Regions from separate parts of the Mesorhizobium sp. P2_A8 genome, predicted to be linked through region 2. Evidence: predicted binding sites of a transcription regulator. Region 2 holds the regulator's gene; each other region holds the start of a gene.
What was found. The regulator PhoB, encoded in region 2, activates phosphate uptake and scavenging genes when phosphate is short. The targets are predictions, from matches to a motif close to TGTCATNNANCTGTCAT.
Positions count from the first base shown of each region.

Region 1 (3,278 bases), on a different contig from region 2:
AGGTCTAGCCGCATGATCCCGAAAAGTGGAAGCCGGTTTTCGGACCGGATCATGCGGCAAAACAAGGGACACTGACATGCCGACGCCTCTCGTTGTTTCCGACGTCGCCAAGAGCTTCACCATGCATCTGCGCGACGGCATCAAACTGCCTGTCGTCACCGGTGTCTCGTTCTCGATCAGGGCCGGTGAGTGCACCGTGCTCGGCGGCCCGTCCGGTGCCGGCAAGAGCTCGATCCTGAAGATGCTCTACGGCAACTATGCCGTCGACGAAGGCCAGATCATCGTCAAGCACGATGACGAACTGATCGACCTCGCTACCGCCAGCCCGCGCACCGTGCTTGCCATACGCCGCCAGACCATCGGCTATGTCAGCCAGTTCCTGCGCACCGTGCCGCGCGTCTCGGCGCTGGATGTCGTCGCCGAACCGCTGGTCGAGCGCGGCGAGGACCGAGAGAGCGCGCGCGGCAAGGCACGCGCCTTGCTGGCGCAGCTCAACCTGCCGGAAAAACTCTGGGCATTGCCGCCGGCAACCTTCTCTGGTGGCGAGCAACAGCGCGTCAACATCGCGCGCGGCTTCATCACCGAGCACCCGATCCTTCTGCTCGACGAGCCGACCGCATCGCTCGATGCCAGGAACCGCGACGTGGTGATCGACCTCATCGCTGCCAAGAAGGCGGCGGGCGTCGCCCTGCTCGGCATCTTCCACGACCACGATGTGCGCGAGGCGGTCGCCGACCGCATCATCGACGTCACCGCTTTCGCTCCCGGAAAAATCGCCGCATGACCAGGAAATTGTCGGAGACGCCGCTGGTCCACCAGACGGCGGACGTGCAGAACTCGACGCTCGGCCGCTGGACCGAGATCGCCGACCGTAGCCGGGTTTCCGAAAGCACCCTCGGTGACTATTCCTACATGATGCAGGACTGCGCCGTCTGGTGCGCGACGATCGGCAAGTTTTCCAACATTGCAGCAAGCGTGCGCATCAACGCCACCAACCACCCGACATGGCGGCCGACGCTGCACCATTTCACCTATCGCGCTTCAGACTATTGGGACGACGCCGAGCACGAGAGCGAGTTCTTCGCCCAGCGCCGCGCCAAGCGCGTCACCATCGGCCACGACACCTGGCTCGGCCACGGCTCGACCATCCTGCCCGGCGTCGCCGTCGGCGATGGTGCCGCGGTCGGTGCCGGGGCCGTCGTGTCGAAGGATGTTGCGCCCTACACCGTCGTCGGCGGCGTGCCGGCCAGACCGATCCGCGAGCGCTTCGACCGCCGCACCGCGGAACGCTACCAGGCGCTCGCCTGGTGGGACTGGGACCATGCCAAGCTGCGGACAGCGCTAGATGATTTCCGGGAACTGTCGGCCGAGGCCTTTCTGGAAAGATATGGCGGATAAGCCATCACATCATTGTCATGGGTGAGCCTGTTTCATATCCCTGACACATCGCCGGGGCAGGACGCGCCATCAAGGTGATCGAGATCGTGCCGACCGGCCTCACCGTTGCCGGCGCAACGGACGACGACGTGCGCATCATGCGCGCCTGGCGCGATGCACTGGCAGTGCCGTTGGGTTACCGCCACCCGACCACGACAGCTATGTCTTCCACATCACCTTCGCCTATCAGATCCAGCGTTTTGCGGATGACAGGGCAGCAGCATGGCAGGACCTGTTAGATGACTCACTCGCGCTTTTCGAGCAGCAGGCCTCCGTGATCGAGATCCGGGCTCCGGCCTTCTGCAGCTTCAGGGACATGGAGCATTTCGAGGAATTGCTGGTGCTCGGCTGATCGACGGCAACAGGCGCCTGACGCAGCGCCTGTAGGCGGTAACAAAACTGACATCAATCCGACACCGCAGGTTCATGGCGCTGCGCTAGCCAAGGCTGACAGACCTTCAACCGCGACTGGACTGGAAACCATCATGTCAGCCACGCTCGAAATCCGCGGCGTCACCCGACGATTTGGCAAGAACACTGCCGTAAGCGACATCAACATCTCGATCCCGCAGGGTGAGATGGTCGGCATTATCGGCCGTTCGGGTGCTGGCAAGTCGACCCTTCTACGCATGATCAACCGTCTCATCGATCCCAGCCAGGGGTCGATTTTTTTTGACGGCGCCGAGGTCTCCCAATTGCGCGGTTCACCGCTGCGGCGCTGGCAGCGCGATTGCGCCATGATCTTCCAACAGTTCAACCTGGTGCCGCGCCTCGACGTGCTGACCAATGTGCTGCTCGGCAAGCTGAACCACCGTTCGACCCTCACCAATATGTTCGGAATGTTCTCCCGCGCCGAATGCGCCGAGGCAGTCGCCGCACTGGAGCGGCTCGACATCGCCCGCACCGCATTGCAGCCCGCCGGCACCTTGTCGGGTGGCCAGCAACAGCGCGTCGCCATTGCTCGCGCCATGATGCAGCAGCCCAAGGTGATCCTCGCCGACGAGCCGATCGCCTCGCTGGACCCGCTCAATGCCAAGGTGGTGATGGATTCACTGCAGGACATCAATCTGCGCGAAGGCATCACCGTCGTCACCAATCTTCACACGCTGGACACCGCCCGCACCTACTGCAACCGCATTATTGGCATGGCTGCCGGCAAGGTCGTCTTCGACGGCACGCCGGAAGAGCTCAACCGCGAGGCCGTGCGTCTCGTCTATGGCGCCGACAGCAATGGCGGCGAAATCTCCGAGGCCATCACCTCGACCAGCGTTGCCTTCAAGCAAAAGATCGCCGCATCCGCCGGACCGCTCGAGCCCGCTTTCCCGGGATATTGAGAGCGGCCTGGATCGCCAGCCCGCGTCAAGGGCACCTGTCAAAATTACGAACGCTGCCGGCGCGGGGCCGGAACCTACAGGAGAGATATCCATGTTCAGGAAGAAGGTTTTCAGCGCCGTTTCGGTGCTCGCCATGGCGACCAGCATGGCTCACGCCGCCGATATGAAGGAATTCCGCGTCGGCATTCTCGGCGGTGAAAACGAGACCGACCGGCTGCGCAACTACCAGTGCCTCGCCGACCATCTGAAGGCCGAATTCGGCTTCGAAAAGGTCTCGCTGTTCCCCGCCGCCGACTATGACGGCGTCATCCAGGGCCTGCTCGGCGGTACGCTCGACTTCGCCGAACTCGGCGCTTCCGGCTACGCCAGCGTCGTTCTCAAGGACCCGAAGGCGGTCACCCCGATCCTCACCACCCAGCAGACCGACGGCGCGACCGGCTACTATTCGATCGGCCTGGCGCTGAAGTCCTCCGGCATCACCGACATCAAGTCGGCCAAGGGCAAGAA
Region 1 is NZ_JBFUDB010000010.1:394,849-398,126, forward strand. Features, by position in the region: gene phnK (phosphonate C-P lyase system protein PhnK) at 1-8, shown strand, start outside; gene phnL (phosphonate C-P lyase system protein PhnL) at 77-784, shown strand; gene AC1D10_RS29130 (DapH/DapD/GlmU-related protein) at 781-1,398, shown strand; gene phnC (phosphonate ABC transporter ATP-binding protein) at 1,923-2,771, shown strand; gene phnD (phosphonate ABC transporter substrate-binding protein) at 2,863-3,278, shown strand, end outside.
Region 1: phnC (phosphonate ABC transporter ATP-binding protein) is a predicted target of PhoB. The motif match lies at 1,838-1,854, and genes of this name have one in related genera.

Region 2 (3,278 bases):
ACGAAAGGCTGCAGCGACCGGGAGGATGTGAAAAAACATGTCGGTCGGAATCCGCCACGACGATCTGCGCCGTCGCAACCGGGCGATGGTGATTGCGGCCGTGCGTCGCGCCGGACAGCCGTCACGCACCGAGATCGCCGCGACCACAGGCCTCAGCCACTCGACCATATCGGCGATCTCCTCCGACCTGATCGGCGAAGGCATCTTGGCCGAGAGCAAGCCGAGCGAGGCCGGCTCGCTCAAACGCGGCCGGCCGCAGGTCGGCCTCAGCCTCAATCCGGAAGCAGCGGCAGTGATGACCGTGGTGCTGTCGCTGAACTTCCTCTCCGTCGCCGTCATCGACTATGCCGGCCAGGTGATCGCCGAGGAACAGCGCCGGCTCGACACGCTGACCATGTCGCGCGACGCGCTGGTCGGCGAATGCGTCGCCATCGTGCGGCGACGCCTCGAAGACCCCGATCTCGACGTCCGCAATGTCGCCCGCATCGCGCTGGCGATCCAGGGCATCACCGACACGCGTGCCCGCGCCATGTTGTGGTCGCCGATCACGCCGCACACCGATATCGCCTTCGCCGACATACTCGAGGACGAGTTCGGCATTCCCGCCACCATGGAGAACGACTGCAACATGATGGCGGTGGCGCTGCGCTGGCGCGACCCTGATCGCTACCGCGACGACTTCATCGCCATCCTTTTGTCGCACGGCATCGGCATGGGCCTGGTGCTGAAGGGCGAACTGTTCACCGGTACCCATTCTTCGGGCGGCGAGTTCGGCCACATGATCCATCGGCCGAACGGCGCGCTGTGCCGCTGCGGCCGGCGCGGCTGCGTCGAGGCCTATGCCGGCAACTACGCCATCTGGCGCAACGCAAGGCAGATGAGTGAGGACGCAGAACCAGTCGCCGATGTCAGCGACGCCGATATGCGCGCCCTGGCGACCGCGGCCCGCGAAAGCGATGGACCCGAGCGCGAGGCCTATCGCAAGGCCGGCGAAGCGCTCGGCTACGGTCTCGGCAGCCTCTTCGCGCTGATCGATCCGGCGCCGGTCGCCATGGTCGGTGTCAGCGCCGCGGCCTTCGACCTGATCGAGCCGGCATTGCGCGAGGCGATTGCCCAGACCGCAGGCGGCCAGCACTCGAAATCGATTTCCTTCGACACCGAGCCGAACGAACTGCCACTGATCCGCGAAGGCTGCGCCATGCGCGCACTGACCTTCGTCGACCAGGAAATTTTCGCGCTTGGCACTCACACAAGATCCGGCATCGTCGGCAAGAACGTCGCGTGAATCAGACGGGAGTCAATCTTCCCTGATCGCGTATCCCGCCCCACGAATGGTACGGATGACGTCGGGCATGCGGCCATTGTTGACCGCCTTGCGCAGCCGGCCGACATGCACGTCCACCGTGCGCTCGTCGATGTAGATCGTCTCGCCCCAGACATTGTCTAGCAGCTGGCTGCGCGAAAACACCCGACCGGGATGACGCATCATGAACTCGAGCAGGCGAAACTCGGTTGGTCCGAGCCGGATCTCGCTCTTCTTGCGATAGACCCGGTGCGATTCACGATCGAGCACGATGTCGCCGACCTTGAGCACGCTGGACAGCACTTCCGGCTTGGCGCGGCGCAGCAGCGCCTTGACCCTGGCCATGAATTCGGGGGTCGAGAACGGCTTGACCAGATAATCGTCGGCGCCGGTCGAGAGGCCACGCACACGATCGCTTTCCTCGCCGCGCGCGGTCAGCATGATGATCGGCAGCCGCTCGGTCTCAGGACGCATCCTTAGCCGGCGGCAGAGTTCGATGCCGGAAACCGCCGGCACCATCCAGTCGAGCACCAGAAGGTCGGGGACGTTCTCCTGCAACCGGATCTCGGCCTCGTCGCCGCGCGTCACCACCTCGACCTGGTAACCCTCGGACTCCAGATTGTAGCGGAGCAGCACACCGAGCGGCTCCTCGTCCTCCACCACCATGATGCGTGGCGCGATCATCGGCTGGTCACCCCTGTCGTCATGCCGCCGGCGCGGACATTGCCGTCTCGTCCTGCTTCGGACGATTGGCGGGCAACTGCGTACCGGTCAGAACATAATACGCATTCTCCGCGATGTTGGTGACGTGATCGCCGATCCGCTCGAGGTTCTTGGCGCAGAACAGAAGATGCGTGCAGGCGGTGATGTTGCGCGGGTCTTCCATCATGTAGGTCAGGAGTTCGCGGAACACGGAGGTGTATTTGACGTCGATGCGCTCGTCGTCTGCGCGCAGTTTCGCCAGGGCCGCGGCGTCGCGCGCCGCATATTCCTCGATGACACCCTGCACCTGGATCAGCACCAGCTGCGCCATTCCGTCAATGGAATGCGACAGGTCGCGCGGCGTGACGCTGAGGCCGACGGTGCCGACGCGCTTGGCGATGTTCTTGGCAAGGTCGCCAATGCGTTCGAGATCGCCGGCCATGCGGATCGAACCGACGACATGGCGCAGATCGTCGGCCATCGGCTGCCGCTTGGCGATCAGCGTGATGGCGCGGTCATCAAGCTCGCGCTGGCGCGCGTCCATGATCGCGTCGTCTGAAACAACGCGCTGTGCCAGCGCGTTGTCGGAATTCAGCAGCGCCTTGGTGGCACCACCGACCATCGAGCCGGCGAGATCGCCCATGTCACTGATGAGCCTGCTGATCTGTCCGAGATCCTCGTCGAAAGAAGCGACTGTGTGTTCGCCCATGATCCTGTCCCTCGTATGCCTGAGCTCAGCCGAAGCGGCCGGTGATGTAGTCCTGCGTGCGCTTCTCGCGGGGCGACGTGAAGATCTTCTCGGTGCGGTCGAACTCGACCAGTTCGCCCAGATACATGAAGGCGGTCTGCTTCGACACGCGCGCCGCCTGCTGCATGTTGTGGGTGACGATGACGATCGTGTAGTCGGCTTGCAACTCGTCGATCAGTTCTTCGATCTTGGCGGTCGACAGCGGGTCAAGCGCCGAGGCCGGCTCGTCGAGCAGGATGACTTCCGGCTTCACCGCCACGGTTCGGGCGATGCAGAGCCGCTGCTGCTGGCCACCGGAGAGGCTGAGGCCGCTGGCGTTGAGCTTGTCCTTGACCTCGGTCCACAGAGCCGCACGCTTCAGCGCCTGCTCGACGCGGCCGTCCATCTCCGACTTGCTGAGCTTCTCATAGAGCCTGACACCGAAGGCGATGTTTTCATAGATCGACATCGGGAACGGCGTCGGCTTCTGAAACACCATGCCGATCTTGGTCCGCAAAAGGTTGAGGTCCTGCGAGCGGTCCAGAA
Region 2 is NZ_JBFUDB010000001.1:1,121,393-1,124,670, reverse strand. Features, by position in the region: gene AC1D10_RS05520 (ROK family protein) at 38-1,285, shown strand; gene phoB (phosphate regulon transcriptional regulator PhoB) at 1,298-1,987, opposite strand; gene phoU (phosphate signaling complex protein PhoU) at 2,007-2,714, opposite strand; gene pstB (phosphate ABC transporter ATP-binding protein PstB) at 2,740-3,278, opposite strand, start outside.

Region 3 (3,278 bases), 650 kb from region 2:
ACCATTGCCGTTTCCGCCACCGCCCCCGCCGCCGTTTCCGCCGCCGCCACCGCCGCCCTTGCCGGCCTGTGCACTCGCGGCGTGGATCCCCGGGGCGTAGCCGTGGAAGTCAATCTGATAGGGAGCGATGATCAACGCCAGCGCGGCTGCCGATCTGAGTGCCAGCCGGCAACAACGGGGCGTGGTCGATCTGTGCATCCTGATCTCCGTCGATTGAGCTGGCGCGCCCACCGTCGACGTTGCAGTTGCAGCAGCATCGCCGAAAGAAACGATCCCCGAAAGCCGCGTCCGACCGTTGCGCTTGTCACCTAGGACCTTTGCAAGCGCAAGATTGGACTAAAGTCCCAAGAGTGTGATAATAAATGCCTTCTATGAACGGCGGCGACCGCCATCGCCGACGGGAAACTGGCTTTCCTGACGCCGAGCGGCGGCAGACGCCGAACATCAAGTCACCTCCGCCGGGGGCGGCGGAGGTGACTTGTAAAACCTTCACAAAGCTTGGAGACGACTGATGTCGTCCGCCGTCGCCGGACGTTCGACAATCGTGCGGCCGAGTGCATCCTTCATCTCGAAGCGACCGTTCTCGATCTCCTCCGTGATGCCGTCGGGATGCTCGACCTCGATCTTGTCGCCTTCCACTTCGACCCTGTCGCCGGTTGCCGCATTGACATGACGCCCAGCATCGTCGTGTCCTTCGTCGGAACCGGAATTGCCGCCATCCCCGTCGTTTCCGCTGTTGCTGTTGCCAATCCCGCCGCTGCCGCCACCTTGTCCGCCATCCTTGGCATGCGCGCTTGCCGCAACGATGCCAGGAGCCGCGCCGTGGAAAGCGAGTTGACAGGGGGCGACGGCCAGCGCCAATGCCGACGTCGCCCTCAGCGCCAGCCAGCAATAACGGATCGTGATCGATCTGCGCATCCTGGTCTCCTCTTCAATCGGGCCGGCCGATTCAGGCAGGCGGATTTCAGGGCCGGTGTTCGCAAGCGGCCGACCATCGCCGACATCGCCGCCTCGCGTAACCGGCCCACGACCGATGCGATGCCGCCAAGGGACCTTTGCCGGGTCTGACAAGGGACCTTTGTCCCAGCGCTTCCTGCTGCTCGCAGAATGCTTGGCCAACGGCGCGCAATGCCTGTTGCGGCTGAAGGGTCCTTGGTGTCACGAAAATGTGATCCGGCGACTATAAGGGGTTGAACAGGCAACCCGCTCCAGCCACCCTAAGCCAGAGGCAAGCCCGATGACCGAACACCGCTCCCCCGACGCCAAATTCCGCACCAGCCTGCTTGAGGAAAATGACGGCCCGGCCACCAATCCCACCGACAACCGCACCATGGGCGAGATCATCGCCGCGCGGTTCTCGCGGCGTGGTTTCCTCAAGGGCTCGCTGGCCGTCTCGGCCATTGCCGCCACCGTCAGCCCACTGGCGCTGGTCAGCGCCGACCAGGCCCGGGCCGCCGAAGGCTCGGCCTTCGCGTTCGACGAGTTGGAGGCCGGCATCGACGACAAGCATCATGTCGCGCCGGGCTACGATGCCGATGTGCTGCTGCGCTGGGGCGATCCGCTGTTTGCCGATTCGCCGGAGTTCGACCCGACCAGACAGACGGCGCAAGCGCAGTCCAGACAGTTTGGCTACAACAACGACTATGTCGGCTACATCGCGATCGACGGCTCGGCCGAACACGGCCTGCTGGTCGTAAACCACGAATACACCACCCCGCATCTGATGTTCCCCGGCATCGTGAAGATCGTCGAGAAGGACGGCAAGAAATCGGCCGACGTCGCGCCGCTCAGCAAGGAGCAGGTCGATGTCGAGATGGCCGCGCATGGCGGCACCATCGTCGAGATCCGCAAGGACGGCGGCAAATGGAAGGTGGTGCGCGACGGCAGGCTCAATCGCCGCATCACCTCCAACACCGAAATGGCGCTGTCCGGTCCAGTTGCCGGCCATGACCGCGTCAAGACCAACGCCGATCCGTCCGGCACCAAGGTGTTCGGCACCATCAACAACTGCGCCGGCGGCGTCACACCCTGGGGCACCTATGTGATGGCCGAGGAGAACATCCACGGCTATTTCTCCGGCGAATTGCCCGAGGGCCACAAGGAAGCCGCCAATTACAAGCGCCTCGGCATTCCCGAAGGCGCCTATGAATGGGCGGCACACCAAGACCGTTTCGACCTGTCCAAGGAGCCGAACGAGGCCAATCGTTTCGGCTGGATCGTCGAAGTCGACGTCAACGATCCGACCTCGACGCCGAGGAAGCGCACCGCCATGGGCCGCTTCAAGCATGAGGGCGCAGAATCGATCGTCGCCAAGGATGGCCGCGTCGTCTTCTATCTCGGCGACGACGAGCGCTTCGACTATGCCTACAAGTTCGTCACCAAGGCAGCCTTCAATCCGAACGACCGCGCCGCCAACAAGGATCTGCTCGACGACGGCACGCTGCATGTCGCCAAGTTCGCCGAGGACGGCTCGGTGGAATGGCTGCCGATCGTCTTCGGCCAGGGCCCGCTGACCCCCGAAAACGGCTTTGCCAGCCAGGCCGACGTGCTGATCGAGACACGGCGCGCCGCCGACCTGCTCGGCGCCACCAAGATGGACCGCCCCGAGGACATCCAGCCCAACGGCGTCAACGGCAAGGTCTATGTCATGCTGACCAACAATTCGAAGCGCAAGGCAGACCAGATCGACGCCGCCAACCCGCGCGCCGAAAACGCCTTCGGCCATATCATCGAGATCGCCGAGGATGGTGGCGATTTCGCTGCCACCAAGGGCAAGTGGGAAGTGCTTTTGAAGTGCGGCGATCCGGCGGTTGCCGATGTCGGCGCCACCTTCTCGACGGCAACGACGGCCAATGGCTGGTTCGGCATGCCCGACAATTGCGCGGTCGATTCGGCTGGACGCCTGTGGGTGGCCACCGACGGCCAGGGCCCGAAAGCCACTGGCCGCACCGACGGCCTGTGGGCGGTCGACACCGAAGGGTCGGCACGGGCGACCTCAAAACTGTTCTTCCGTGTGCCGATCGGTGCCGAAATGTGCGGCCCGCTGTTTGCGCCCGATGACCAGACCGCCTTCGTCGCCGTCCAGCATCCGGGCGACGGCGGCGAAGACTGGGAAGCGTTCGGCCGCCCGTCCTACTATGAGGACCTGTCGACGCGCTGGCCCGACTTCAAGCCCGACATGCCGGTGCGGCCGGCGGTCGTCGCCATCACCAAACAGGGCGGCGGCAAGATCGCGGTCTGACACGCCGGTTCGCAATCGGAAGGAGGGGCTGCGGTGA
Region 3 is NZ_JBFUDB010000001.1:473,257-476,534, forward strand. Features, by position in the region: gene AC1D10_RS02320 (hypothetical protein) at 1-135, opposite strand, end outside; gene AC1D10_RS02325 (hypothetical protein) at 490-918, opposite strand; gene AC1D10_RS02330 (PhoX family protein) at 1,238-3,241, shown strand.
Region 3: AC1D10_RS02330 (PhoX family protein) is a predicted target of PhoB. The motif match lies at 1,157-1,173, and genes of this name have one in related genera.